Regions from separate parts of the Pseudodesulfovibrio mercurii genome, predicted to be linked through region 4. Evidence: predicted binding sites of a transcription regulator. Region 4 holds the regulator's gene; each other region holds the start of a gene.
What was found. Region 4 encodes sigma-54, which starts transcription at its own class of promoters, with help from an activator protein. Its sites were predicted from a motif close to CTGGCACGGNNNNTGCTT; they were not measured.
Positions count from the first base shown of each region.

Region 1: nifJ (pyruvate:ferredoxin (flavodoxin) oxidoreductase) is a predicted target of sigma-54. The motif match lies at 3,364-3,381, and genes of this name have one in related genera.
Region 2: DND132_RS16135 (ammonium transporter) is a predicted target of sigma-54. The motif match lies at 4,210-4,227, and genes of this name have one in related genera.
Region 3: flgB (flagellar basal body rod protein FlgB) is a predicted target of sigma-54. The motif match lies at 5,019-5,036, and genes of this name have one in related genera.

Region 1 covers NC_016803.1:1,073,415-1,080,524, forward strand. Annotated here, with positions in the region: gene DND132_RS05065 (hybrid sensor histidine kinase/response regulator) at 1-1,112, shown strand, start outside; gene DND132_RS05070 (sigma-54-dependent transcriptional regulator) at 1,114-2,556, shown strand; gene DND132_RS05075 (DNA-3-methyladenine glycosylase I) at 2,565-3,128, shown strand; gene nifJ (pyruvate:ferredoxin (flavodoxin) oxidoreductase) at 3,462-7,052, shown strand.
Region 2 covers NC_016803.1:3,588,601-3,595,710, forward strand. Annotated here, with positions in the region: gene aroA (3-phosphoshikimate 1-carboxyvinyltransferase) at 1-689, opposite strand, end outside; gene pheA (prephenate dehydratase) at 686-1,792, opposite strand; gene DND132_RS16125 (3-dehydroquinate synthase II family protein) at 1,931-2,914, opposite strand; gene DND132_RS16130 (2-amino-3,7-dideoxy-D-threo-hept-6-ulosonate synthase) at 2,925-3,722, opposite strand; gene DND132_RS16135 (ammonium transporter) at 4,276-5,610, shown strand; gene DND132_RS16140 (P-II family nitrogen regulator) at 5,657-5,989, shown strand; gene DND132_RS16145 (EAL domain-containing protein) at 6,116-7,110, shown strand, end outside.
Region 3 covers NC_016803.1:1,181,207-1,188,316, reverse strand. Annotated here, with positions in the region: gene DND132_RS05570 (FliI/YscN family ATPase) at 1-378, opposite strand, end outside; gene DND132_RS05565 (FliH/SctL family protein) at 380-1,129, opposite strand; gene fliG (flagellar motor switch protein FliG) at 1,116-2,114, opposite strand; gene fliF (flagellar basal-body MS-ring/collar protein FliF) at 2,118-3,710, opposite strand; gene fliE (flagellar hook-basal body complex protein FliE) at 3,746-4,075, opposite strand; gene flgC (flagellar basal body rod protein FlgC) at 4,094-4,531, opposite strand; gene flgB (flagellar basal body rod protein FlgB) at 4,532-4,942, opposite strand; gene DND132_RS05535 (tetratricopeptide repeat protein) at 5,376-5,939, shown strand; gene DND132_RS05530 (IMP cyclohydrolase) at 6,399-6,995, shown strand.
Region 4 covers NC_016803.1:587,977-595,086, forward strand. Annotated here, with positions in the region: gene rapZ (RNase adapter RapZ) at 1-115, opposite strand, end outside; gene DND132_RS02760 (PTS sugar transporter subunit IIA) at 134-583, opposite strand; gene hpf (ribosome hibernation-promoting factor, HPF/YfiA family) at 586-1,128, opposite strand; gene rpoN (RNA polymerase factor sigma-54) at 1,163-2,572, opposite strand; gene lptB (LPS export ABC transporter ATP-binding protein) at 2,809-3,534, opposite strand; gene DND132_RS02780 (LptA/OstA family protein) at 3,535-4,341, opposite strand; gene lptC (LPS export ABC transporter periplasmic protein LptC) at 4,373-4,990, opposite strand; gene DND132_RS02790 (KdsC family phosphatase) at 4,991-5,515, opposite strand; gene kdsA (3-deoxy-8-phosphooctulonate synthase) at 5,508-6,311, opposite strand; gene DND132_RS02800 (CTP synthase) at 6,315-7,110, opposite strand, start outside.

The DNA of each region.
Region 1 (7,110 bases), 490 kb from region 4:
GCACCCTTGCCGGGGGCATCGCCCATGATTTCAACAACATCCTGACCAGCATCATCAACTCCACCGAACTGGCCGTGAGCGACCTGGACCCTGAGTCCATGACCACCAGGGACCTGGAGCGGGTGCTCAAGGCGGCCCGGCGCGGCGGCCGGGTGGTCAAGCAGATCCTGGCCTTCAGCCGCCCCTCCACCGAGGGGTTCCGACCCACGGACGTGGGCGGGGTCATCACCGAGGCCGTGGAGCTGCTCAAGTCCTCCATGCCGCGCAAGATCGAGGTCCTCTCGCGCATCAAGGAGAACCTGTCCTGCGTGTACGCCGACCCGACCCAGATCCACCAGGTGGTCATGAACCTGTGCACCAACGCCTTCCACGCCCTGCGGCGCACGGGCGGAACCATCGAGGTCCGCCTGGACCAGGCCGAGGTCGCGGGCGAGGAGGCGGACATCCTCGGGCTGACGCCGGGCGAATACGTGCGCCTGGTGGTGGAGGACAACGGCCCCGGCATCCCCCAGGACATCGTGGACAAGATATTCGACCCCTTCTTCACCACCAAGGACAAGACCGAGGGCACCGGGCTGGGGCTGGCGGTCGTCCACGGCATCGTGCACAGCCACAAGGGCGGCCTCCGGGTGGACCCGCGCGAGGGCGGCGGCACGGTCTTCTCCATCTTCCTGCCCAAGGGCGACGCGGACCAGTGCGGGGACGTGGACCTGCTCGGCGTGCCGCACAACCTCGGCGCGCACATCCTCTTCGTGGAGGACGACGCGGACCAGCTCCAGACAACGCCGCGCCTGCTTGAGACCATGGGCTACGTGGTGGACGGCCAGGAAAGTCCGCTCCAGGCCCTGCGCCGGGTCAACGACATGCCCGGCGAATTCGACCTGGTCATCACCGACTACGATATGCCCGGCATGAGCGGCACCCAGCTGGCCCGGCGGCTGGCGGTCATCGACCCGAACCTGCCGATCATCCTCATCTCCGGCCGCGAGGACGCGGTTTCGGCGGCCGCGGACTTGCCGAACATCCGTCTGGTGGTTATCAAACCATACGACAAGCAGGATCTGTCTCGGGCCATCAACACCGTGTTGAACGAAGAGAAACAGGGGGAATGACGTGGCCGACATACTGATCATCGACGACGACCATGACGTCTGCGAGACCATGGAGAGCCTGATCACCAGGCTGACCCATGACTGCGTCTCGGCCCACACCCTGGACTCCGGGCTGCGGCTGATGCGCAAAAAGGCCTTCGACGTGATCTTCCTGGACGTGCGCCTGCCCGACGGCAACGGCCTGGACATCCTGCCGGACATCATGGCCCTGCCCGACCCGCCCGAGGTCATCATCCTGACCGGCAAGGGCGATCCGGACGGCGCGGAGCTGGCCATCCGAGGCGGGGTCTGGGACTACCTGCTCAAGCCCTCCTCCATCCGCGAGATATCCCTGACCCTGGGCCGGGCCCTCAAGTACCACGACGAAAAGCGCGAACGGGATGCCGAGCGCAACCTGGAACTCAACGGCGTGGTCGGCGACAGCCCGATCATCAAGGTCAGCTTCAACCTCCTGTCCCAGGCGGCCCGGTCCGAGTCCAACGTGCTCATCACCGGCGAAACCGGCACGGGCAAGGAGTTGTTCGCCTCGACCATCCACGCCAACTCCAAGCGCAAGTCCGGCAACTTCGTGGTCGTGGACTGCGCAGGGCTGACCGAGTCCCTGCTCGAATCCACCCTGTACGGCCACCGCAAGGGCGCCTTCACCGGGGCCCAGGCGGACCGCATCGGCCTGGTCAAGCTGGCCGACGGCGGGACCCTGTTCCTGGACGAGGTGGGCGAGATGCCGCTCAGCATGCAGAAGGCCTTCCTGCGCGTGCTCCAGGAGAGGACCTTCCGCCCGGTGGGCGACACCCGCGAGCAGACCAGCGACTTCCGGCTGGTGGCGGCCACCAACCGGAACCTCGACGACATGGTCGAAAAGGGAACATTCCGATCGGACCTGCTGTATCGTCTCAAGACAATGCACATCCACCTGCCGCCCCTGCGGGAACGGCCCGAGGACATCAAGGCCCTGTGCACCTACCGGGTCAGCCAGCTCTGCCGCCAGTACGGCATGCCGCCCAAGTCCTTCGGCTCGGACTTCAACCCGGCCCTGGAGAGCTATGACTGGCCCGGCAACGTTCGGGAACTGTTCAACATCCTGGAACGGGCCGTGGTCACCTCCGGCACGGAAAAGACCCTCTACGCCATGCACCTGCCGCGCGAACTGCGCATCCTTATCGCCAAGGCCCAGATCGAGCGCATGACCAACGCCCTGCCCGAGGAGGAAACCCCGGTGCCCGGAGACACGGAGCCTGTCCGAAAAATCGGACAGGACATCTTCGAGGACATCTTCGAACAGGAGCTGCCCACCCTGCGGGACTTCAAGAGCACGGCGGAAAAGGTCTACCTGGGCGAACTCATCCGCCAGTGCGACGGCGACCTCCCCCGCATCCTCGACGTGTCCAAGCTCTCGCGCTCCCACTTCTACGGTCTGCTCAAGAAGTACGGCCTGTCCCTGTAGGCGCGCCCGTGGCCGATTTCGACTCCTATTGCGCCTTCTGTGCCACCCGGCCTGCGAACGACGTGGACCGCGCGTACCACGACACCCGGTACGGCTTTCCCATCGAGGACGACACCGAGCTGTTCGCCCTGCTCGTCCTGGAGATCAACCAGGCGGGGCTGAGCTGGCGGACAATCCTCAACAAGGAAACCAATTTCCGCAAGGCCTACGACGGGTTCGACATTCCCACCGTGGCCGCCTACGGCGACGCGGACCGGACCCGGCTCCTGAACGACGCCGGGATCATCCGCAACCGCCTCAAGGTCGATGCTGCCATCCACAACGCGAACGCCGTCCTGGCCCTGCAACGGGAACACGGCTCCTTCAAGGCGTGGCTCGACGCCCACCACCCCCTGGAAAAAACCGACTGGGTCAAACTGTTCAAGACCCGCTTCAAGTTCGTGGGCGGCGAGATCGTCGGCGAATTTCTGATGAGTTCCGGCTACCTGAAAGGGGCGCACACGACGTCATGCCCGATCCACGACGCCGTTCTCCAAACCGGCCCGGCCTGGGTCCGGACCACCGGACGGTGACATCCGCAACGCCTCGCATTCCGGACGATCCCGGTCAGTCTTTTTTTTCGGACACACCCCGTTTCACCCCCTCCGCGCCACTTTGCGCAAAAATGCCCATGAATCGTGCTTTTATCATGTCCGCAACCTGCATTTCGTCCTATTTTTCAGACTGACGCCCTTGCCGGAATCGCCCGCTTCGTTTTGCCTTCTCCCCAACCTACTGTAAATCCGGCTCATTTTATTTTTCACAGAGTTGGCACGGATGTTGAGTAAGGATCGTGTCATCAAATGAAGGGGTCCGCCCTGCGGACGCCAACAAATTCCGACGATCCACAATAGGAGAAGAACCGAATGTCAAAGATGAAAACGATGGATGGCAACACCGCCGCCGCCTGGGTGGCCTATGCCATGAGTGAAACCGCCGCCATCTACCCCATCACGCCCTCGTCCACCATGGGCGAGATCGCCGACGAGTGGGCGGCTCAGGGCCGCAAGAATATTTTCGGGCAGACCGTAGAAGTCCGTCAGCTCCAGAGCGAAGCGGGCGCGGCGGGCGCCGTGCACGGCGGCCTGGCCGGCGGCGCGCTGACCACCACCTTCACCGCCTCCCAGGGCCTGCTGCTGATGATCCCGAACATGTACAAGATCGCGGGCGAACTGCTGCCCTGCGTCTTCCACGTGTCGGCCCGCGCACTGGCGGCCCACGCCCTGTCCATCTTCGGCGACCACCAGGACGTCATGGCCTGCCGCCAGACCGGCTTCGCCATGCTCGCCTCGGCCTCCGTCCAGGAGGTCATGGACCTCGCCCTGGTGGCCCACCTGTCCACGGTCGAGTCCTCCGTGCCCTTCGTCTCCTTCTTCGACGGCTTCCGCACCTCCCACGAGATTCAGAAGATCGAGACCATCGACTACGCGGACATGAAGCCCCTGCTGAACATGGACAAGGTGGCCAAGTTCCGCAAACGGGCCATGAACCCCGAACATCCGAACGTTCGCGGCACCGCCCAGAACCCGGACATCTACTTCCAGGGCCGCGAGGCCTCCAACTCCCACTACGAGGCCATTCCGGCCATCGTCGAGGAGTACATGGAGAAGGTCTCCGCCCTGACCGGCCGCAACTACAAGCCCTTCGACTACGTGGGCGCACCCGACGCCGAGCGCGTCATCGTCTCCATGGGCTCCTCCTGCGAGACCATCGAGGAAGTGGTCAACCGCCTGATCGCCGAAGGCGAGAAGGTCGGCCTGATCAAGGTCCGCCTGTACCGTCCGTTCTCCGCCAAACATTTCCTGACCGTGCTGCCCGCGACCGCCAAGTACGTGTCCGTGCTCGACCGCACCAAAGAGCCGGGCGCCCTGGGCGATCCGCTGTACCAGGACGTCAGCACCGTGTTCCTGGAACAGGGCAACGGTCCCGTCCTCACCGCCGGCCGCTACGGCCTGGGCTCCAAGGAGTTCACGCCCGCCATGGCCAAGGCGGTGTTCGACAACATGGCGTCTTCCGCCCCCAAGGCCCACTTCACCGTGGGCATCGAGGACGACGTCACCAACGCCTCCCTTGTCACGACCGGGACCCTGGACACCACCCCCGAAGGCACCGTCCAGTGCAAGTTCTGGGGTCTCGGTTCCGACGGGACGGTAGGCGCCAACAAGCAGGCCATCAAGATCATCGGCGACAACACCGACATGTACGCGCAGGGCTACTTCGCCTACGACTCCAAGAAGTCCGGCGGCATCACCATCTCCCACCTGCGCTTCGGCCACAAACCCATCCAGTCCACCTACCTGGTCACCTCGGCCGACTACGTGGCCTGCCACAACCCGAGCTACGTGCACCTGTACGACGTGCTCGACGGCATCAAGGACGGCGGCACCTTCGTGCTGAACTCCCCCTGGTCCGCCGAGCAGATGGACCAGGAACTGCCCGCCGCCATGCGCCGGACCATCGCCAAAAAGAACCTCAAGTTCTACACCATCGACGCGGTCAAGATCGCGGGCGAGGTGGGCCTGGGCGGCCGCATCAACATGGTCATGCAGACCGCCTTCTTCAAGCTGGCCGACGTCATTCCCTTCGAACAGGCCGTCAGCCTGCTCAAGGACGGCATCGACAAGGCCTACGGCAAGAAGGGTCCGAAGATCGTCGAGATGAACTGCGCCGCCGTTGACAAGGCCCCGGCCGCCCTGGTCGAGATCGCCGTCCCGGCCGCCTGGGCCGGACTTGCCGACGACGTCAAGCCCGAGACCGACGAGCCCGATTACGTCAAGAACATCATGCGCCCGGTCCTGGCCCAGAAGGGCGACGACCTGCCGGTCTCCGTCTTCTCCCAGGACGGCACCGTGCCGCTGTCCACCTCCAAGTACGAGAAGCGCGGCGTGGCCATCAAGGTCCCCGAGTGGATCGCCGACAACTGCATCCAGTGCAACCAGTGCGCCTTTGTCTGCCCGCACGCTGCCCTGCGCCCGGTGCTGGTCACCGAGGACGAGATGAAGAACGCCCCGGCCGCCTTCACCACCCAGAACGCCAAGGGCAAGGACGTGGCCGGTCTGAAGTACCGCATGCAGGTCAACACCCTGGACTGCCTGGGCTGCGGCAACTGCGCCGACATCTGCCCGGCCAAGGAAAAGGCGCTGGTCATGAAGCCCATCGCCACCCAGACCGGCGAGCAGGTGCCCAACTTCGACTTCACCGAAACCGTGTCCTACAAGGACGCCTTCAAGCGTGATTCCGTCAAGGGATCCCAGTTCAAGCAGGCCCTCATGGAATTCTCCGGCGCCTGCGCGGGCTGCGGCGAGACCCCCTACGTCAAGGTGCTGACCCAGCTGTTCGGCGAGCGCATGATCATCGCCAACGCCACGGGCTGCTCCTCCATCTGGGGCGCTTCCGCACCCTCCACCCCCTACTGCACCAACCGCGACGGCTTCGGCCCGGCCTGGGGCAACTCCCTGTTCGAGGACGCGGCCGAATTCGGCTTCGGCATCGAGATGGGCGTGAACAGCCGCCGCAAGACCCTGATCGCCAAGTGCGAAGAGGCCCTGTGCGGCGCTCCCGTCGGCGTCAAGTCCGCCATGGAGGCCTGGCTGGCCGCCAAGGACGACGCCGAGGCATCCGCCGAGACCGGCGCGGCCCTGAAGGCCGCCCTCGAAGGCGCCTCCGACGCAAACCTCAAGGCCATCGCGGCCGACGCCGACCTGTTCACCAAGAAGTCCGTGTGGATCTTCGGCGGCGACGGCTGGGCCTACGACATCGGCTACGGCGGCGTGGACCACGTGCTGGCCTCCGGCAAGGACGTGAACATCCTGGTCATGGACACCGAGGTGTACTCCAACACCGGCGGACAGTCCTCCAAGGCCACCCCGCTCGGCTCCATCGCCAAGTTCGCGGCCGCTGGCAAGGCCACCGGCAAGAAGGACCTGGGTCGCATGGCCATGACCTACGGCTACGTCTACGTGGCCTCCGTGGCCATGGGCGCGGACAAGCAGCAGTTGATCAAGGCCTTCAAGGAGGCCGAGGCCTACAACGGACCGTCCCTGATCATCTGCTACGCCCCGTGCATCAACCAGGGCATCAAGAAGGGCATGGGCAAGACCCAGCTCGAACAGAAGCTGGCCGTGGACTCCGGCTACTGGCCCCTGTACCGCTACAACCCCGAACTCACCGCCCAGGGCAAGAATCCGTTCATCCTGGAGTCCAAGGCTCCCGACGGAACCCTCCAGGAATTCCTGTCCGGCGAAAACCGCTACGCCATGCTCGAACGGTTCCACCCGGAACTGTCCAAGGCGTTCCGCGAGAAACTGGAGAAGGACTACGCCGACCGTTACGCCATCCTCTCTCATCTGGCCGAAGCCGACTACGGCAAGACCGAGATGGAGGAGCCTGCCGCGTGCGAAACCGGTGTGTCGGCCGAAGCCCCGGGTTCCGGCGAACCCTGTGACGACGGCAGATAATAGTTAGAGGCATGTGCGGGGCGGGGTTGTTGCGGAGGCTTCTGCCTGACCCGCCCCG
Region 2 (7,110 bases), 860 kb from region 4:
GGCACCGCCTTCCACTCCCTGCCGTCGAGGATCTCCACGGCGAACCCGGCCTTGAAGTCCTCCATGATGCGCAGGGTCAGGGCCACGTAGGGCCAGGACACGGCCTTCTCGCCGATGACCGAGATGGTCGTCTCGTGGTCGGCCAGGGGCGCGCCCAGGAGCAGGCCGGACAGGTACTGGCTGCTCTCTTCCAGGGTGATCTCCACGCTTTTTTTCTTGTAGCCGTTCGCGGTCATGACGAAGGGCAGGTAGCCCTCCTGTCCCTCGAAGGCGAACTTCGCGCCAAGGGCGGCCAGGGCGGTGGTCAGCTCGGCCATGGGGCGCTCGTGCATGCGCGGCGCGCCGTGGACCCGGAAGGTGCCCTTGCCCGCGGCGGCCACGGCGGTCATCAGCCGGCAGGTGGTCCCGGACTCGTGCATGAACAGCTCGTGCGGAGTCTCGTCCTTGTGCTTGCCGTCCGCGTTGCCCCCCTTTGGCCCGTCCGACATGCCCGTGACCACGAGCACGCCGTCCTTTTCCACGATGGACGCGCCGCAGGCGGTCAGGCAGTCGCGGGTCCGGGTGATGTCGTCGGACTCGAGGACCGAGGAGATGTTGGACACCCCCCCGGCCAGGGCCGCCGCGATCAGGGTGCGGTGGGACAGTGACTTGCTGGCCGGTGCGTTGACGATGATCGGATTCTTGCTCATTGCAGTTCCTCCTGGGTGGGGTAGGTGCCCAGCACGCGCAGCGTAAGGCATTGGTGGCGGATGTCTTCCAGCACGTCCTCGTACCGGCCGCCGCCCAGGTCGCAGGCCAGGTCGGCGAAAAAGACGTATTTCCATTTCTCGCCCCGGAAGGGACGGGATTCGAGCTTGGTCACGTTGATGCCCTGGTGGGCCAGGGTGGTCAGCACCCGGGCCAGGGCACCCGGCCGGTTGGGCGTGGTGAACAGGATGGAGGTTTTGTCGCGCTTGTCCTCCTGGGACGGGGCCGCGCCGATGACGACGAAGCGGGTCCAGTTGTCCGGCAGGTCCTCGATGGATTCGGCCAGCACGTTCATGCCGTGCATGTCCGCGAGCTTGCGGTGGCCGATGACCGCGGCGGCCTTCTTGCCCGCGACCACCTCGGCGGCCTCGGCCGTGGACTCCATGGGGATGGTCGGCACGTCGCGCAGGTGGGCGTGCAGCCATTCGCGGCACTGGCCCAGCGGCTGCGGGTGGGAGTAGATGACCTCCACGTCGTCCACCTTGTCGGCGTGGGAGATGAGGCAGTGGCTGATGCGGCTGAAGACCTCGGCCTGGATGTAGACCTTGTACTTCATGAACAGGTCCACCACCTGGCCCACGGTGCCCTCGATGGAGTTCTCCAGCGGGATGACCCCCAGTTCGGCCCCTTCCTCGGCCACGGCCCGGAATATCTCCTCGAAGTTGGACTTGGGCGTCAGCGAGGCGGACGAGCCCATGTGCTCGATGGCCGCGAAATAGGAGAAGGTGCCCTCGGGGCCGAGGTAGACCACCCGCTCGGGCCGCTGCAGGTGGCGCGACGAGCTCATGATCTCGCGGTAGATGGTCCGCAGGTGCTTGTCCGGCAGGGGGCCGGGCGAGGAGTCGGCGATCTTGTCCATGACCTCCTGCTCGCGGAAGGGCTTGTAGATGGCCTCGCCCGTGGCGGCCTTGTAACGGCCCACGCTCAAGGACAGCTCGGCCCGTTTGTTGAGCAGGTCCACGATCTGCTTGTCCAGGACGTCTATGGAATCGCGCAGTTCCCCGAGATCGGGGATGTCGGTCTGGTCTTTGGTCTGGTCGGCCATGGTCTCTCCAGGTTTGCCTCCGGCTGCCGGGGCGCCGTTCACTCGTATTCCTACTGTCTTGCTTCATTGCCCGCATTTTCTCAACCCCCGCCGCGCGGAAGCGGCGGGAACGTCGAGGCGGGGGAAGGAGATGGGGGGCTAGCCCTCCTTGATCTCCTCCTTGATGCGCATGCCGAAGTGGCGTCCGGCCTGGTCGGTGCGCACCAGGATCTTGTCGCCGACCTTGAGGGTGACCACGGACACGGGGTCGCCCTTGTCCGAGACCACGCGGATGGTTTCGGCGTTCTGCAGGAAGACCTGGCCGGTCTTGACGCCGGAATCGGTCTTGACCTCGGCGGTGAGGAGCAGCATGGGCCGGACCTCGACCTTGACCCGGCCCACGGTGGCCAGGGAGGTGGACCCGTCCGCGCCGACGATGAGCACGTCCGTGCCAGCGGCCAGCTCTTCGAGATAGGTGGTCTTGTCGCCCGGCATCTGGGTGTAGGCGTGGACCGCGCCCGCGTTGACCCGGAAGGGGCGGGCGGCCACGTAGGGGTTGGACTCGGTCTCGGCGTGGACCAGGAAGGAAAAGGCGCTGGAGTTGCCGACGAGCATGCCCTGGCCGCGTTTGAGCATGGAGATGGTGTCCACGCAGACGCGGTGGCCCAGTCCGGTGGGTTCGATGGCCGTGACGGTGGCGGTCTGAAGTTCCATGGTTCCCTGGGAGAGTTTGAGTTCGGCGACGATCCGCTTCAGGTCGGCGGCCCCTTCGGGCAGGACCACGATGGTGTCGCAGCCGCGTTCGAGGATGCCCGCGGCCAGGACCGCGCGGTCCAGGGATTCGCATTCCAGGGCCAGGCGGTCCACCTGGGCCAGGATGTTCTCCACCGGGATGATCTCCCAGCCTTTCTTAAGGACCACGTCCTTGCCCGCCTGGATCGCCTTGACGGCCACGTCCTCGTCGGCCTTCTTGGTCAGCTCGACCACGGGCATGTCCTCGGGGGTGATGACGGTCACGCGGCCCAGGGCCCTGACGTCCGCGGCCCGGTCCTTTTCGACCATGACGGCGTCCACGCCGGATTCCAGGGCCAGGGTGATCAGGTTCTTGTCGAAGGGTACGGATTTGAAGATGACTTTTTTCATGACGGCTTCGCTAGGCGTTGAGGTGTTTGAGGGCGGCCTCGACGGATTCGTCGCCGTGGACGATCATGTTCAGGGCCTCCACCAGGCGGGTGGGATTCTCGTGCTGGAAGACGTTGCGGCCCACGGACAATCCCGCGCCGCCCGCCTCCAGGGAGTCATGGACCATCTGAAGGAATGCCTCGGTGCTGTCAAGCTTGGGGCCGCCCGCGATGACCACGGGGATGCAGCAGGCGTCGCACACGCGGGCGAAGGTCTCCTTGTCGCCGGTGTAGTTGACCTTGACCACGTCCGCGCCGAGCTCGGTGCCGACCCGGGCGCAGTGGGCCACGACGGCGGGATCGTATTCGTTCTTCACCTTGGGGCCGCGGGCGTAGACCATGGCCAGGAGCGGGATGCCCCAGTTGGCGGCCTCGGAGGACATCCGGCCGAAATCGCCGAGCATGGCGGCCTCGGTCTCGTCGCCGAGGTTGCAGTGGATGGACACGGCGTCCGCGCCCAGGCGGATGGCGTCCTCCACCGAGGCGACCAGGGATTTGGCGTTGGGGAAGGGGGACAGGGAGGTGGAGGCGGACAGGTGGACGATGAGCCCGATGTCCTTGCCCTGGGCGCGGTGGCCGCAGCGGACCAGCCCCTTGTGTTCGATGACGGCGTTGGCCCCGCCGTCCACGACCCGGCCCACGGCCTCGCGCATGTCGACAAGCCCGTCGATGGGGCCCACGGTCACGCCGTGGTCCATGGGGACGATGATGGTCCGGCCGGTGTTGCGGTTGAAGATGCGCTCCAGCCGGATGGCTTTACCGATGTGCATGGTTCTCTCTCCTTTTGCGGTTGTTGCCCTCAAGGAGCGGCGGGTCCGGCGGCCGATGAAAAAAACAAGGGCCGCCGGCTTTCGCCCGCGGCCCTTGAAGAAGTTCTTTTTCGCTTGTGTGATCCACCAACAGGTTACACAGCACCTCTTCCAAGCCCGCGGGCATGGCTAAACCAATACCAAAAATAAAAGTTGGAAAAGTATGCGTTGGAAACGGTGGTGGAGTTCATGGCCAATAGAGCTACACGGTTGCGGCCGTGGTGTCAACAAAAACTTTTTTCACGATTTCAAGGAGATAGCGTGAATCGCATGATTAATTTGCGACCGGCGGTCATTTTTAGGGTGTTTTGACAATTTTTTACATATTGACAATTTTGGGGTAATTTTCACCCTGCAAAAATGTACTTTATCACAAAAATGAAAAAATGTGACCATCTGAAACCGCCTGCGAGCGGCGATTTTACGTGAATAGCAATGAAAACCGTGATTGGCACGACTCTTGATAGAGGGAGGGCAGGTTAGAAACGCATTCCATTCAAAGAGGAGTATTGCAATGTTTTCGAGAAAGTCCCCGACCCATGTTTCCAAGAGGCTCGCCATAGGCGTGGCCGCTTTGGCAGCAGTCCTGGCCCCCACCTTCGCCCACGCCCAGGAAGTGGAGGTCCTCACCCAGTCCAACGCCAACATTCTGTGGACGTTGATCGCCGCCGCCCTGGTCATGCTCATGCAGGCCGGCTTCGCCTGCGTCGAGTGCGGCTTCACCCGCGCCAAAAACGCCGGCAACATCATGATGAAGAACTTCCTGGACTACGCCGCCGGTTCCATCATCTTCTTCCTGTTCGGCTACGCCATCATGTTCGGCGCCGACGCCGGCGGCTTCATCGGCACCTCCGGCTACGCCCTGGCCGGCATCACCGAGGCCGACCTGCCCTGGACCTACACCTTCTGGTTCTTCCAGTCCGTGTTCGCCGCCACCGCCGCCACCATCGTCTCCGGCGGCATGGCCGAGCGCACCAAGTTCGGCACCTACGTCATCATTTCCATGGTCATCTCCGGCGTGATCTACCCCATCTCCGGCCACTGGGTCTGGGGCGGCGGCTGGCTGGCCAACCTCGGCTTCTGCGACTTCGCCGGTTCCTCCGTGGTCCACTCCGTGGGCGGCTGGATCGCCCTGGCCGGCGCCCTGGTGCTCGGCCCGCGCATCGGCAAGTACTCCGAGGACGGCAAGGCGCGCGCCATTCCGGGCCACAACATCCCGCTGGCCGGTCTGGGCGTCTTCCTCCTGTGGTTCGGCTGGTTCGGATTCAACCCCGGCTCCACCGTCGAGGCCAATGACGCCATCGGCCTGATCGCCATGAACACCACCCTGGCCGCCTGCGGCGGTACGCTCGCCGCCATGGTCTTCGCCTGGTTCCGCTTCGGCAAGCCCGACATCTCCATGTCCATGAACGGCGCCCTGGCCGGCCTGGTCGGCATCACCGCCCCCTGCGCCACCGTCACCCCCGGCGCGTCCATCGTCATCGGCCTGATCGCCGGTGTCCTGGTGGTCCTGTCCATCGAGTTCATCGACAAGGTCCTCAAGATCGACGATCCGGTCGGCGCCTCCTCGGTCCACGGCGTTTGCGGCGCCTGGGGCACCATCGCCGCCGGTCTGTTCAACGTTGACGGCGGCCTGTTCTACGGCGGCGGCGTCCACCTCCTGGGTGTGCAGCTGCTCGGCGTCGGCGCCATCTTCATCTGGGCCTTCGGCTGCGGCTTCATCCTGATGAACGTCCTCAAGGGTGTCGTCGGCCTCCGCGCCTCCAAGGAAGAGGAGCTCAAGGGTCTGGACATCGGCGAGCACGGCTCCGAGGCCTACAACGGCTTCCAGCTCTTCAGCAACGAGTAGTCGACGCGTCGAAGTAACCAGAGATCATTCTTAAGGAGAATATACAATGAAGCTCATCATAGCATACATCAGGCCCGAAAAGCTGAACGACGTGAAGCAGGCACTTTACGCCAAGGAGATCTACTCCCTGTCCGTGACCAACATCCTGGGCTCGGGCCGCCAGAAGGGATTCACCGAAACCTACCGCGGCGTGCAGATGGAAGTGAACCTGCTCAAGAAGGTCCGCCTCGAGATCGGCGTCAACGACGACTTCGAACAGAAGGCCATCGACGCCATCCTGTCCTCCGGCCAGACCGGAAGCGAAGGCGACGGCGTGATCTTCGTCACCGAACTGACCAAGGCCCTGCGCATCAGGACCGGTGAGGACGGCATCCTCTAGGATGGATTGCGACTGCATAGGAGCGCCGGGGCGGCGGGATCGCCGCCCCGGCCCCATGCGACGGATTCGGGCACTGGGTGGATAAACGTAACGGCCGACTGGCAAGGTATTTCAGTGTTGACCGCAGTGCCCGACATACAGAAGATCATTGAAAACCGTTCGTTGATCACGCACTTCCAGCCCCAGGTATCGCTCAAGCGGAAAGCGGTCGTCGGACTGGAGGCGCTGAGCAGGGGGTTCGACCCCCAAAGCGGAGAAATCATACCTCCAACCCTGCTGTTCGAGCAGGCCCGGGACAGGGCATCCCGGCTCGCACTGGACCGGGCCTGCCGAACAAATGCAGCGGAATCCTTCGCCGCCCTGCACAGAAAAGACAAGAGCCTGATGCTCTCCATGAACATCGACGCCTCTTGCATCAACGAGGAAACGCGCGGCTCCTGCCACGTCCTCAACCTGGTCACCCGCTGCGGCATCAGCCCGAGCAACGTGATCATCGAGATCATAGAATCCCGGTGCGAGGACATGGACGCCCTCATGGCCTTCGTCCAGTTCTATCGCGAGAACGACTTCCTCATCGCCCTGGACGACGTGGGCGCGGGCTTCTCCAACCTCGACCGCATCCCCCTGCTCAAGCCCGACGTCATCAAGCTGGACCGCACGCTCATCAACGGCGTGGACCGCCACTTCCACAAGCTCGAGGTGGTCCGCAGCTTCGTCCAGATGTCCAACCGGCTGGGCTGCCTGGTCCTGGCCGAGGGCGTGGAGACCGCCGAGGAGGCCATGTGCCTGCTCAGCAACGGGGTGGACGTGTTCCAGGGGTTCTATTTCGCCCGGCCCGCGCCCGGACTCGACGCCGTGCCCGGCATGGCGGGCAAGGTGGACGCCCTGGCCGAACGCCACCGGGCCAACCGCACCCAGCAGATCGCCGACGACAAGCGGCTCTATTCCAGCTACGACCTGACCGTGTTGACCATGTGCCAGGAGCTGGCCGAGACCCTGGCCAAGGACATGGGCCAGGTCCTTTCCAATTTCGTCGATACCTACGACGGCGTGGAGTGCCTCTACGTCCTGGACATGCGCGGCAACCAGATCACCGACACGGTCTGCGACCCGACGCGCCT
Region 3 (7,110 bases), 590 kb from region 4:
CTCGCGGTGCAGGGGGGCGAAGGTCTGGGCGTGGATCGGGCCCTTGCCGTCCAGGGGGGCGCCGAAGGCGTCCACGGCCCGGCCGAGCAGGGCGGGACCCACCGGCACGTGCGGCGGGGTGGCCGCATTCTGGATGAGCGATCCGGGCCCGATGCCGCGCATGTCCGAGTAGGGCATGAACAGGCAGGCCCCGTCGCGGAAGCCGACCACCTCGGCCGGGATGGGCTCGTGGCCCGAGGGCAGGAGATAGCAGACCGAGCCGAGCGGGGCCTTGATGCCGTGCCCCTCGGCGATGAGGCCGACCACCTTGGTGACCTTGCCGAAGGTCTGGCAGGGATCGAGGTCTTCGAGCAGTCCGAGCTTCGAATCCGCGTCCATGCTAGTCCTTGTCGTCGGCGGTGATCTGTTCGGCCAGCTGGTCGAACAGGGGCTCCACGGATTTCCAGCGGGTCTCGATGGTGTTGTCCACCTTGCCCCCCTCGGCCTCCACGACCACGCCGCCCAGCTCGATGGCGGGGTCGGCCTTGACCACCCAGTACTTCAGCGACGGGTTGCGGTCCTGGATGGTGCGCACGAATTCGTCCAGCTCCTCTGTCTCCTCGGGGTTGCAGCGGATCTCGATGCGCCGCTGGGCGTCGATGCGCTCCAGGGCCTCGGTCATCAGGGCGTGCAGCGACTCGGTGCGCTTCTCGCTCAGCTCCACCTTGAGGGTCTTGGACAGCGCCAGGCGGATGAGCCGGACCACGTCCTGCCGCCGGGTCTGGTAAATCTTGTCGCCCTGGGCCCCGAGTTGGGCGAACAGGGCCTCGGCCTTGGCCGAGATGTCGCGGATGTGCCGGTCCACGAACTCCTGGGCTTCGGCCAGCCCCTGGGAGTAGCCCTCGTGCCGGGCCGTGGCGCGCAACGCCTCGGCCTCCAGCTCGGCCAGCATCTTGATCTCCTTGGCCGCGTCCCGGGCCTTTTCGCGCACGCGGGCCAGGTACTCCTCGTTGGTGGACTCGTCCCAGATGAGCTGGCGCTTGCCCTCCAGTTCCTGGATGGTCATTTCGTCGGGACCGGGCGTATCCATGCCGACCACGACCTTGCCCGTCATGCGCGGGCGGCGGGCCTGGACCTTAGATAAAGACATCGCTGCCACCTCGGCTGATGACGATCTTGCCCTCGTCCTCCAACCGGCGGACGGTCTTGACGATGGCCTGCTGGGCGGCCTCCACCTCGGAGAGCTTCTTGGGCGGCATGATCTCCAGGTCTTCCTTGATCATGGCCGAGGCGCGCTCCGACAGGTTCTTGAAGAACTTCTCGCGCAGCTCCTCGCTGGCGCCCTTGAGGGCCACGGTGAGGTCCTCGTTGGAGACCTCCTTGAGCAGCTCGCGGATGGCGATGTCGTCGATGCCCTTGACGTCCTCGAACACGAACATGAGGTTGCGGATGTCCTCGGCCATCTGGGTGGACTCCTCCTCGATCTCGGACAGGACCTCTTCCTCGGTGTTGCGGTCCACGGCGTTGAGGATTTCGGCCACGGAATTGACGCCGCCGACCTTCTTGCCTTCCTTGCCGCCCATGGCGATGAGCTGGCTCTGGAGGACCTTGTCCACCTCCATGAGCATCTCCTCGGCCACGGCCTCGAGCTTGGCCAGGCGCATGAGCACCTCGGCGCGCACGCCCGCGGGCAGGTTCTGGATGAGTTCGGCGGCCTGGTCCGGGTGCAGGTGGCCCAGGATGAGGGCCAGGGTCTGCGGGTGTTCGTTGCGCAGGATCTGCGCCAGGATGCGCGGGCTGACGTTCCCCAGCTCCTGGAAGGGCGTGGGCCCGGTATCCAGGTCCAGGGAATCCATGATGTATTTGGCGGTCTCCGCGTCCAGGGACTGGGTCAGGAGGCGCTTGACCTGTTCCGGTCCGCCCACCAGCAGTTCCGCGCCGTAGGCCAGGGCCTCGTTGTACTCCTTGAGCACTTCCAGGACCTGCTCCTTGGGCACGGAGTCGGTTTCGAGCATGGCCTTGGACACGGCGGCGATCTCGTTGCGTTCCATGCGCTTGAACACCTCGGCCGTGAACTTCTCGCCCAGGGCGAGGAGCACGATGGCCGTTTTCTGGGGGCCGCTGAAGTCAGCCATGTCTTACGCCTCCTGGGTAAGCCAGGTTTTGAGCAGGTGGACGGCCTGGTCGATGTTCTCGTCGGACAGCTGGATGGCGTGGTTCTTGGCGTTCTCGAGCCGCCGCGAGGCGTCCAGGGCCTCCTCGTCCATCTCTTCCTCCTCCAGGGCCAGCCGCTCGGAACCGGGCAGCCCGGCCATCTCCTCGATCTCCTGCTCGGCGACCCTCGGCCGGATCAGGGCCATGACCACCGGCCGGACAACCAGGATGAGGAAGAGGAAGATCAACAGGCCGTTGAGGAACGGCTTGCCCAGCCGCTGGGCGTATTCCAGCATGGTCCGCATGAGGGAGTCGCCGTCGGCCAGCTGCGGCTCGCCGAAGGAGATGTTGCTGACCTCGATGGTGTCGCCGCGCTGCGCGTCGAAGCCCACCGCGTTTTCGATCAGGGTGCGGATGCGGTTGATCTCCTCGGCGGAGCGGGGCACGTAGACCTGCTTGCCGTCGGCGTCCGTCTGCCACGTCCCGTCCACGATAACCGCAACGGTCAGCCGTTTCAATTCCCCGACCGGGGTGATGATGTTTTCTTCCTGCTTGTCGATCTCGAAGTTGGTGGTCCGGGACTCGCGGGTGGAGTCCTGGGTGGTCTTGGTGCCGGAGAAGCCGTCGCCCCGGAAGTTGACGTCCGGTGCGCCGCCGCCCAGGTCGGCCGCGCCGCTGGTGGTCTCCTCGTTGCGGGTCTCGGAGCGGACCACGGCGCTGTTCGGGTCGTAGACCTCCTTGCGCACCGTGCGCTGGCTGAAGTCGAGGTCCGCGTTGACCCTGGCGATGACCTTGTCCGGGCCCACGGCCGGGCCGAGCAGTTCGAGGATGCGGCGTTGCAGCTTGCCTTCCACGTCCGCCTTGTGCAGGAGCTGGGCGTTGGACATGGCCAGGCCGGTGGACTGGTCCTCCGGGGTGTACAGGGGATGGCCCTTCATGTCCGTGACCGTGATGTTCTTGGGTTCGAGCCCTTCCACGGCCATGGACACCAGGTTGACGATGCCCTTGATCTCGTCGGGTTCGAGTTTGCCCTCGCCCTTGAGCTGGAGGACGATGGACGCGGACGGCGCCACCTGATCCTCGATGAACAGGGATTTCTGCGGGATGACCAGGTGGACCCTGGCCTTGTCCACGATGGGAAATTCGGTGATGGTCCGGGCCAACTCGCCCTGGAGGGCCCGCTGGTAGTTGACGTGCTGGACGAAGTCGGTCTGGCCGATCTGGACCTCGTCGAAGATCTCGAAGCCGATGCCCTGGCCGTGCAGGTTGCCCTCGCCAGCCACCTTGAGGCGCAGCTCGTAGACCCGGTCCGCCGGGACCATGATGGTCGTGCCGTTGTTTTCGAGCTTGTAGTCCTCCTTCTGGGCCTGGAGCATGCCCACCACCCTGGAGGCGTCCTCCGGGTAGAGGTTGGTCATCAGGACCCGGTAGTCGGGCTTGTTCATCCAGTAGATCATCAGCGCAAAGGAGATGACCACGGCGGCGGTCAGACCGCCGATGAGGATGCGTTGGGACACGGTGCGGTCGGCCCAGATTCCCTGCATCTTGGACCAGTATTCGGCGACGAACGGGGGCATCTTCTCTTTCTCCGGCTAGCGTTGGCGGCAGCGCCCTAGAAGGACATCTGCATGATTTCCTTGTACGCGTTCATGATCTTGGAACGGACGGCGCCGGTCATCTGCATGGCCATGCCCGCCTTCTGCATGGAGATCATCAGTTCATGCACGTTCTGGGTCTTGCCCGAGGCGAACTCCTCGATCATGGTCTCCTTGGTCTCCTGAAGGTCGTTGACCTTGACCAGGGAGGACTTGAGGGTATCGCTGAAGCTGCGGACGGGTTCCTGGGGTTTTCTCAGGCTCTGGGAAACCGTGGAGTCCACCGTGCGGCGGCGGATATCCATGGCGTTCTGATAGGCGTTGAGGGCGACGCTTTTGACGACCATCTACCGTACCTCCTTGCCCTAGCTGCCTATGGTCAGGGCTTTCTGGAACATGTTCTTGACCGCCTGGACGGTCTGGACGTTGGCCTCGTAGCCGCGCATGGCCTGCATCATGTTGGCCATCTCCTCGACCACGTTGATGTCCGGGTAGAACACGTAGCCCTGGTCGTTGGCGTCCGGGTGGTTCGGCTCGTAGACCTGCTTGAACGGGCGGTTGTCGGCGAGCACGCCGGTGACCTTGACCCCCTCCAGGTTGCGGTTGAGCTGGTCCTGCATGGCCTGGTCGAAGGGCGAGTAGACCGGCGTGGCCTCGAAGGAGACCGTCTTGCGCTGGTATGGACCGCCCCCCGCCGTTTCGGTGGTGCGCATGTTGGCCATGTTCATGGAAATGACGTTGAGCTGCGCCCGCTGGGCCGTGAGCCCGGACGCGCTGATGTCGAGTGCCGTCATGAAGTCCATTTACTTGCTCCCTTCCTGGATGACCTTGCCCATGCCGTCGAAACTCTTTTTGATGACCGAGGCCAGGGCGTTGTACATCATGGTGTTCTTGGCGTTGGTGGCCATTTCCTTGTCCAGGTTGACCTCGTCCTGGCCGTATACCTCCCGCGCCTGGAGGTCCTGGATTCCGTCGCCCTTGAACCCGTTGGGGTCGAAGGCGATGGGCAGGTGGTCCTGCTGGGTGCGGGTCAGCTTGCCCAGGGCGTTCTGGTTCAGTGCGCTCTGGAGGCGTTCCTCGAATTCGAGACGGCGCGCCTTGTAGCCGGGCGTGTTCACGTTGGCGATGTTGCCCGTGACGATATTTTGACGTTCCAGGCGCAGGTCCATGACCTTTGCCGTGACGTTGAGGTTGTGCTCGAAAAGTCCTCGCATGCCTTGCTCCTCCTGCATTCGCGTGTCGGTTGCGGCCCGGCGCGGGCACGTTTTTCCGCCGGGGCCGCCAGACACTAAGCAACTCCCGTTCCAATCAAACAACCTATTGAAATTATGAATGAAGTGTGAAAAAGAACAGGGCCGACGTCAGACTCCCGGCCACGGACCGTGCCCGGGCCGGTCCCGGGCGGGCGGCGAAACAGGGCAGAATATTCCCTTTGGCCCGTTTCCGGCCGGTGCCGGGTGCGGACCGTTCACCGGGTGTATGATGTTAAAAGCGTTTTTATTCAGTATGTTGCAAATTTCTCGGCCGGGCGTCGGAACGCCGGCTTCCGCTCCTTGGCACATTGATTGCTAGATCGGAGTCGGCCGAATCGGCCAAGGAGATCTTTTCAGCCCGGCATCCCGGGTAAAGGAGAAATGGAGGGGAACTATGAGTGGTCATCTGGATTACGAAATCAACAAGGAACTCGGCGAATGCTACCTGTTCATGGGTGAGCTGGACAAGGCCGAGGAGTACTACAGGAAGGCCGTCAGCTCCAACGGCGTCCATCCCGACCCGTACCTCGGCCTGGCCACGGTCGCCGTCCAGCGCGGCGATCTGGAGGATGCCGAGGTCATGTACAGGAAGGCCCACAAGATCGAGCCTTCGGACAAGAGTCTTTCCGGGATAGCGCTCATCCGCATGGAGAACGGCGACAGGGACGAAGCCTTCACCCTGTTCGTCGAGGCCCTCGGCATGAATCCCGAAAACATGGTCGCCCTGTTCAGCCTGATCCGGCTCGGCCATGAAACGGAACGCATCGGCGAAATCATCCCGCACCTTGAGAACTATCTCGAAATCGACCCGGCCAAGCACGAAGTGCGCTACTCCCTGGCCGGGTGCCTCGCCTGCGTCGGGCAGATGGACGCGGCCATCCGGCATCTCGAGCTCATCCTGGACAAGGACCCCGAGAACGCTTCGGCCCGGGAAATGCTCGACCAGTTCCGGTCCTGATAACGGTCTCCCCTCCCGTTGATTTCCCGTCCCGCGCCGCGTGCGGAGGCGGGGCGGGAAATCAGCCTTGAGACCATCCCCGGCGCGCATCGGGCACGCCCACGCCCAGAGACGGCCCCTGCGGAAAGTCCGTGGGGCGGTGTCGTTTTTTCGCGTTCCTCCCGCGTTCGGCACCGGGCGCACCCTCCCTTCCGAACTTCCCCACGACTTTGCATCGGATTCCCGTTCTCCTGGCATTGCGGGCTGTTGAGACTCGTCGGCCCGCCCGTACCGGTCCGTCCCCGGCGGCTAGTCCCCGGTTTTTTCGCGGTTTTTGGACCCCGCCTCCGAAACGGTTTGCACACTTGTGGAAAAGTGGCCGGACCTTGCGCCGTTTTTCGGCGGAAACCGGGGCCTTCCGCGCCTTGCCTTTGGGCGGCAAATCTGGCAAGGGCTCTCAAAACATTAAGTGAGGTTGCGATGAATCTGTTGCCTGTTAAGCGAGCCATACTGTCCGTTACCGACAAGACCGGCCTGGCCGAGTTCGCCAAATTCCTGGTGGACCGGGGCTGCGAACTGGTCTCCACCGGCGGTACCAAGAAGATGCTGAAGGAGGCCGGGCTGCCCGTCACCTCGGTGTCCGACGTCACCGATTTTCCCGAAATCCTCGGCGGCCGGGTCAAGACCCTGCACCCGCACATCCACGGCGGCATCCTGGCCGACAAGGACGACGAGGCGCACATGGAGACCCTGCGCGACTTCGGCATCGAGCCCTTCGACCTGGTCTGCGTCAATCTCTACAACTTCGCCGACGCCGTGGCCAAGGGGCTGGACCTCAAGGCCGCGGTCGAGCAGATCGACATCGGCGGACCGACCATGCTCCGCGCCACGGCCAAGAACTTCCACTCCATCTGCGTGGTCCCGGACCCGAAGTACTACGAGACGGTCGAGCAGGAGATCGAGGAGCACGGCGGCCTGACCCTGCAGTTCCGCAAGGAGATGGCCACCCTGACCTTCCGGCTGACCAGCGAGTATGACGCCATGATCACGAAATACCTCAGCGAGAACGACGCCTAGGAATCACGCACGCGGCTTCCGATAGCGGGCCGTCTGCACATTTTGGGCTCGCGCAATCCGTCAACGTAGTCGGCTACGCCTCCGGTTGCGCTTCGCCCGGGAAAATGCACAGCCG
Region 4 (7,110 bases):
GCAGCCCGTCGATACAGAAAAATCCCAGGTCCTCGAAGACCTTGAGGGCGGTGCTCTTGCCGGACCCGGAAAGTCCGGTGACGATCACCACGGGAAAGGGATTGGTCGAGGTCAACGGAGTCCGCCCATGGAGTTACACGCTCTTGAGGAGGGCCCAGAGCCCTTCGACGTCCTCGGCCGACAGGAACGCCTTGCGGAATTCCTCGTCCTTGAGGAGACGGGATATCTGGGCCAGGACGCGCAGGTGCATGCCCGCCACCTGCTCCGGGGCCAGGACCAGGAAGAAAATGGTACAGGGCCTGTGGTCGAGAGCCTCGAACTCCACGCCCTTGAGGCTGCGGCCCACGACCACGATGACCTTTCCCAGATCCTCAAGCTTGCCGTGGGGGATGGCGATGCCGTCGCCGATACCGGTGGAGCCCAGCCCCTCGCGGTCGAGAAGGACACGGACCGCATGGTCCGTGTCCATCTCTGGATATTGCTCGCCCAGGGGGGCGACGAGTTCTTGCAGCACGTCCGACTTGGTCTCGGACTTGAGCTCGGGAAGGATCAGTTCCTTCGCCAGGTAATCACTGAGTTTCATGCTTAGTTACCGGGGTCTATGAGGCCGTAATCGCCGTTCTTTCTCTTGTAGATAACGTTGACGCCATCGGTCTCCGCGTTGAGGAAGACCAGGAATTCCTTGTCGCGGGCATCAAGCTGCATGGCGGCCTCTTCCACGGACATGGGCTTGGGCTCGTATGCATCGCTGCCGACGATGGTGGGCGACGAACCGGAAGCAAGGTCCTCGTAGGACAGGTAGTTCATCTGCACCAATTTATTGGGACTCGCCTGCCTGGGGCGATTCTTCATCTTTTCACGCATCTTGCGAAGCTGGGCTTCCAGCTTGTCCAGGACCATGTCTATGGTGGAGTACATGTCTTCCGAGTCTTCATAGGCCGAGATGTGAATGCGATCCGAGTTCAGGATCACGTCCGCCTTGTGGCGGAACTTATCGACCAGCAGGTTGACCTGGAGATCTGCCTCCGCATCGGAAACGTATTTCGCTACCTTTTCAAAACGCTTTTCCGCATACCCCTTGAGGTGATCGGAAGGCTCGAAGTTCTTGAAAGTGAAGCTGATGTTCATACGCTGCCTCCTGGTTGTGAGTGCCAAGCAGGGACTAGAAGTACTGCTTGCGTTTTGAAGACGAAGCAATGCCCATTGCCGAGCGGTATTTGGCGACCGTACGCCGGGCGATGTTCACTTCCAGCTTTTCCTGGAGGATCTCGCCGATGCGCTCGTCGCTGAGCGGTTTCTTCGTGTCTTCGTCTGCGATCATTTGCTTGATGAGCGCCTTGACGCTCTCCGAACCCACCTGGGAACCGTCGTTCAGGTCCAGGGCCGAGTTGAAGAAGAACTTCAGCTCGAAGATGCCGTGAGGGGTCGAAACATACTTGTTGGTCGTGATTCGGCTCACGGTGGACTCGTGCATCTCGATGTCTTCCGCCACCTCCTTGAGGATCAGGGGTTTGAGTTTCGTCACGCCTTCCTCGAAGAAGGCCCTCTGGAAGCCGACAATGCTTTCGACTACTTTATACAGGGTTCGCTGCCGCTGGTACAGACTTTTCATCAACCATGCGGCGGAACGCATCTTTTCCTGAAAATATTCCTTCTCCTTGTCGGCCGCGCCCTTCATGGAATCCATGTAGAAGGTGTTCATCTGAAGGCGGGGCATGCCGTCCTCGTTGAGGATGATGACGAAGTCCTCGCCGTACTTGTAGACGAAGACGTCGGGGCTGACATAGTGCGGTTCGGTGCTGGAAAAATTGGCGCCCGGCATGGGGTCGAGGGTCTGGATCAGGTCCAGGTAGGCCTTGAGGTCCTCCATGGAGATCTTGAACTTGCGGGCCAGGGGCTTGTAGCGGTTCTTCTCCAGGTCCTCCAGGTGGTCGCGCACCAGGGAGATGAGCGTCGGATCGTCGTAGCCCAGGACCTCCATCTGGACCAGCAGGCACTCCTGCGGGGTGCGGGAGCCGACGCCCACGGGGTCGAGATGCTGGATGCGGGTCAGGACGGACTCGACCTCCTCCGGGGTGGCCTGGACCATGGCGGTCAGTTCCTCCATGGAGGCCTGGAGGTAGCCGTTGGAGTCGAGATTGCCGAGGATGACGTCGCCGATGGCCAGTTCGTGCTCGGTGAAGCTGGACAGGCGCATCTGCCAGTTGAGATGCCCTTCCAGGGAGGGCTTGGAGGCCAGGCGGGCTTCGAAGGACATGCCCTCCTCCGGCATCTCCAGGTCGCGGGACAGGGCCTGCTTGGAGGTGGAGGAGAATTCGCCGAGGTAGTTCTCCCAGTCCGCGTTGCGGACCAGTTCCTCCTCGGCCTGGGATTCGGTCAGGACCTCCGCCTTGTCCGGGACCTCGGTCTCGGTCTCGGTCTCGTCCAGGAAAGGATTCTCCAACAATTCCTGCTGCACCGTCTCCAGCAGTTCAAGCCGCGAAAGTTGCAGCAGCTTGATGGCCTGCTGCAACTGGGGCGTCATGACCAGTTGCTGTGAGAGCTTGAGCTGTTGCCGAAGTTCCAATCCCATGATTCATCACCCGCTTGAGGTTGTATTTATCGGCTGCCGGATAACGAAAATTTTTTTCATTCGGCAGCCATTTTTTTCAGTTCGACTATGTCACAGTGAATTAAAGGATGCAACACAATTGTGATAACATCCTGTTTCTATTGCAAATTCAACGGGCATATTTCTGGTATGAAAAAAGTGTACCAACCTTTGCGAACGGTGTAAATCGGGAAAGCGGAAAAAGATGCGGAAAAGGCTCAGAGACGGAAATCCTCGCCCAGATATATCTGCCGGGCGCGGCTGGACTTGACGATCTCGTCCGGCCCTCCCTCCAGGATGACCGTGCCCTCGTAGACCAGGTAGGCGCGGTCGCAGATATTCAACGTCTCCCTGACGTTGTGGTCGGAAATGAGGATGCCGATCTCCATGGACTTGAGCACGGAGATGATCTCCTGGATGTCGATGACCGCGATGGGGTCGATGCCCGCGAAGGGCTCGTCCAGGAGGATGAACTGGGGGGCGAGGATGAGCGCCCTGGCGATCTCGAGCCTGCGCCGCTCGCCGCCGGACAGGAACATGGCCGCCTGGTCCGCCAGCTTGGTGATGGTGAACATCTCCAGGAGCTCGTCGGCCCGGACGCGCTGCTGCTTCGAGGTCAGGCCGGTCTGCTCCAGGATGATCTGGAGGTTCTGGCGCACGGTCAGCTTGCGGAAGATGGAGCTCTCCTGGGGCAGGTAGCTGACCCCCATGCGGGCGCGCTCGTGCAGGGGCTTGTCCGTAAGCGGCCGCCCGTTCAGGGTGACCTCGCCGGTGTTGGGCTGGACGATGCCCACGAGCATGTAGAACGTGGTCGTCTTGCCCGCTCCGTTGGGGCCGAGCAGGCCGACCACCTCGCGGGCGTTGAGCTCGATGTTGATCCCGTGGACGACCTCTTTCTGGCCGTACCGCTTGGACAAATTGGTGGCACGCAGTCCTTCCGCCATCTACTGCACCTTGAGATTGCCGGGGGTCATGAAGATGGCCTTGACGCGCTGCTCGCCGCCGATGACCTCGGACCGGTCGTCCTTGATGTGGAAGTTGATGACTTCGCCGGTCAGGGAGTTGGGGCCGTCCTGAAGCTTGGGATTCCGCTCCATCTTGAGCAGCTGCGGACCCACCAGGTAGGTCAGCTTGCCGCAGGTCCCCTCGGTGGTCCCCTTTTTGGCCCGGACGTTGCCCTCGGCCACGATGCGGTCCACGCTGTCGGCGGAGAACTTCTTGTCGGTCCTGGCCGAGAGGTAGGCCGAGAGCTTGTCGGCCCACAGGGTCAGCTCGCCGTGGGTGGCGACCACGTTGCCCACGAAGGCGATGACCTTGCCGGTCTCGTCGTAGGTCATGCGGTCGGAGGTGATCCTGACCGGCATGCGGCTCGGGTCCACGCCCACCGGGACGGGGGCGGGCGGCGGGGTTTCGGCCACCTCGGCCTTGACCTCGCCCTCGCCGGAATCGGCCTTGGGCGCCGGGGCGGGCGCGGCCGGCGTCTCCTCGACCACCTTGAGATACTTGGCGTTGGCGTAGCCCACGGCCTTGGCGAGGTCGCGGTCCTTTTCACCCAGTTCGAACACGGCCACCCAGCCGTCCTTGGGGAAGTCCGTGCGCACCCGCTGGCCCTTGGCCAGGGTGACCACGTGCTCCGCTCCCGGGGCGGGCGCCTTGCGCACGTTCAGGTTGACCATGGCCTCGCGCACCTCGCCCCAGTCCTGGGCCTGGGCCCGAACCGGCACCAGCAGCAGGGCCAGCATCAGCAGCATTCCCGTATGGCGAACCGTTTTTCGCAACGTCTTATTCCTTGTTTTCGATCAAAGGGCTCTTTCCCAGCCCCTCGGGGGCCAGCAGGGCTTCCACCCCGCCCGCGGCCACCAGTTGTCTCGTGACCAGGTCGATCTCCATGGCCTTGGCCTGGACGGTCATGTCCGGTCGGCGCACGGTGACGCCGCCCTTGAGGTACACCTTACCGATTGCGCCCACATAATCAAGGTACTGGGCGTCCAGGGCCAGATTGCCGAACCGGCCGCTGACCCCGTCGTAGAGCGACAGGTTGTCGTTCTCCTGATCCACCTCGCCGCGGTCGGCCTGGACGTAGACCTCCTGGCGGTCCGCGCCGAAAAAGGCGGTCAGCTGGGGAAAGTCCACGGCGATGATGCCGAGTTCCTGGTTGTACTTGGCGCTCTTGGCCAGCAGCTTCCAGGACAGGCTCCCCTGCTTGCCCTGGACCAACTCGATGTCTTCGGCCGAGACGTCGGCGTCGGCGAACATGTCCTCGCGGGACACGGCCGGTTTGGCGGCGGTGTCCGCGTTCTCCAGGATGGGATCGGAAAAGAAGAGGGAGTTCACGGCCAGGCCGAGAAGCAGGCCGAGACCGAAGATGACGAACAGAACCAGAGCGGGGCGCCCTCTCATCTAGTCCACCCAGTGCTTGAGGGCCTGTTCCTTGAGGCCGCGCGCCTCGAGGATGAAGGCGATGGCTTCACGGACCGCGCCGTGTCCGCCCGAACGGGTGGACACCCAGTCCGCGGCCTCGACGGCCTCGGGCACCGCATTGGGCACGCACAGGGCCAGCCCTGCGCGGCGCATGACGGCCAGGTCGATCCAGTCGTCGCCCATGTAGGCGGCCTCCTCGGGGGCAACCCCCGCCTTTTCGCACATCTCCTCGAAAAGCGGGACCTTGCGGTGATGTCCGGCGTAGTAGTACTTGATGCCCAGCTCGCGGACGCGGTTTTCCACCGGCCTCTGGTTCAGGCCGGTGATGACCCCGATCTCAAGGCCCACGGCCTGGGCCATCTTGATGCCGAGGCCGTCCTGCACGTTGAAGCGTTTCATGAGGAGGCCCTCGTCGCCGTAGTACAGGCCGCCGTCGGTCAGCACCCCGTCTACGTCGAGCACCAGCAGCTTGATCTTCCGCGCCAGCGCGGTCGCGTCAGCCACGGACGACCTCCCACAGGGCCAGGAGCCGGTTGAGCAGCCCCTCCACCTGATTGAGCGGCAGGGAGTTGGGGCCGTCGCACAGGGCTCTGTCCGGGTCGGGATGAACCTCCATGAACACGCCGTCCACGCCCGCGGCCACGGCGGCCGAGGCCAGGACCGGGACGTATTCGCGCTGCCCGCCCGAGGCCCCGCCCAGTCCGCCGGGCAGCTGCACCGAGTGGGTGGCGTCCATGATCACCGGCACGCCGAAGGCCTGCATCTGCGGGATGGAACGCATGTCCACCACCAGGTTGTTGTAGCCGTAGGTGGAGCCGCGCTCGGTCAGCCAGATGCGGTCGTTGCCCGCCGCGCGGAGCTTTTCGACCACGTTCTTCATGTCCCAGGGGGCCAGGAACTGGCCCTTCTTGACGTTGACCACCCTGCCGGTGCGGGCGGCGGCCATCAGCAGATCGGTCTGGCGGCAGAGAAAGGCCGGGATCTGGAGGACATCGGCCACCTCGGCCACGGGCGCGGCCTGTTCCGGATGGTGGATATCCGTGACCACAGGCAGCCCCGTGGCCGCCTTGACCTCGGCCAGGATGGCGAGCCCCTCCTCCATGCCCGGTCCCCTGAAGCTGGTCAGGGAGGTCCGGTTGGCCTTGTCGAAGGAGCTCTTGTAGACGATGGGGAGGCCGAGCTTCGAGGCCAGCCCGGCGAGGACGTCGGCGGTCTGAAGCGCGGTCTCCCGGCTTTCAATGGCGCAGGGTCCGGCCAGAATGAACGGGCCGGACCTGCTGGCTTGATAAAGGTCTGCCATCTGCTACTTCTTGGCCATCTTGGCCTTCTCATCCTTGGCGGCCCGGATGAACTCCCGGAACAGCGGGTGCGGGTGCATGGGATTGGACTTGAATTCCGGGTGGAACTGACAGCCCAGGAACCAGGGATGGCCGGGCAGCTCCACGATCTCCACCAGGGACTCGTCCGGGGCGGTGCCGGACAGGACCATGCCGTTTTGCTCGAACTGCTCGATGTACTTGTTGTTGTACTCGAACCGGTGGCGGTGCCGCTCGTCGATGTTCACGGCCTTGTAGGCCTCGAAGGCCTTGGTGTCCTTCTTGAGCTTGCACGGGTAGGAGCCGAGCCGCATGGTGCCGCCCTTTTCGGACTCCTCGCAGCGGGTCTCGGTCTTCTTGGTCCGGAAGTCGAACCACTCCTTCATCAGGTAGATGATGTTGTGCGGGGTGGTCTTGTCGAACTCCTCGGAGTTGGCCCCTTCCAGGCCGATGACGTTGCGGGCGAACTCGATGCAGGCGCACTGCATGCCCAGGCAGATGCCGAAGAAGGGAACCTTGTTCTCGCGGGCGTACTTGATGGACAGGATCTTGCCCTCGATGCCGCGCGAGCCGAACCCGCCGGGCACCAGGATGCCGTCCAGTCCCTTGAGCTTCTTGTCCACGTTGGCCGGGGTGACCTTCTCGGAGTTGACGTATTCGAGCTCCACCTTGACCTCGTTGGCCACGCCGCCGTGGATGAGGGCCTCATGCAGGCTCTTGTAGGCCTCGGTCAGGTCCACGTACTTGCCGACGATGCCGATCTTGACCGAGCCCTTGGGGTTG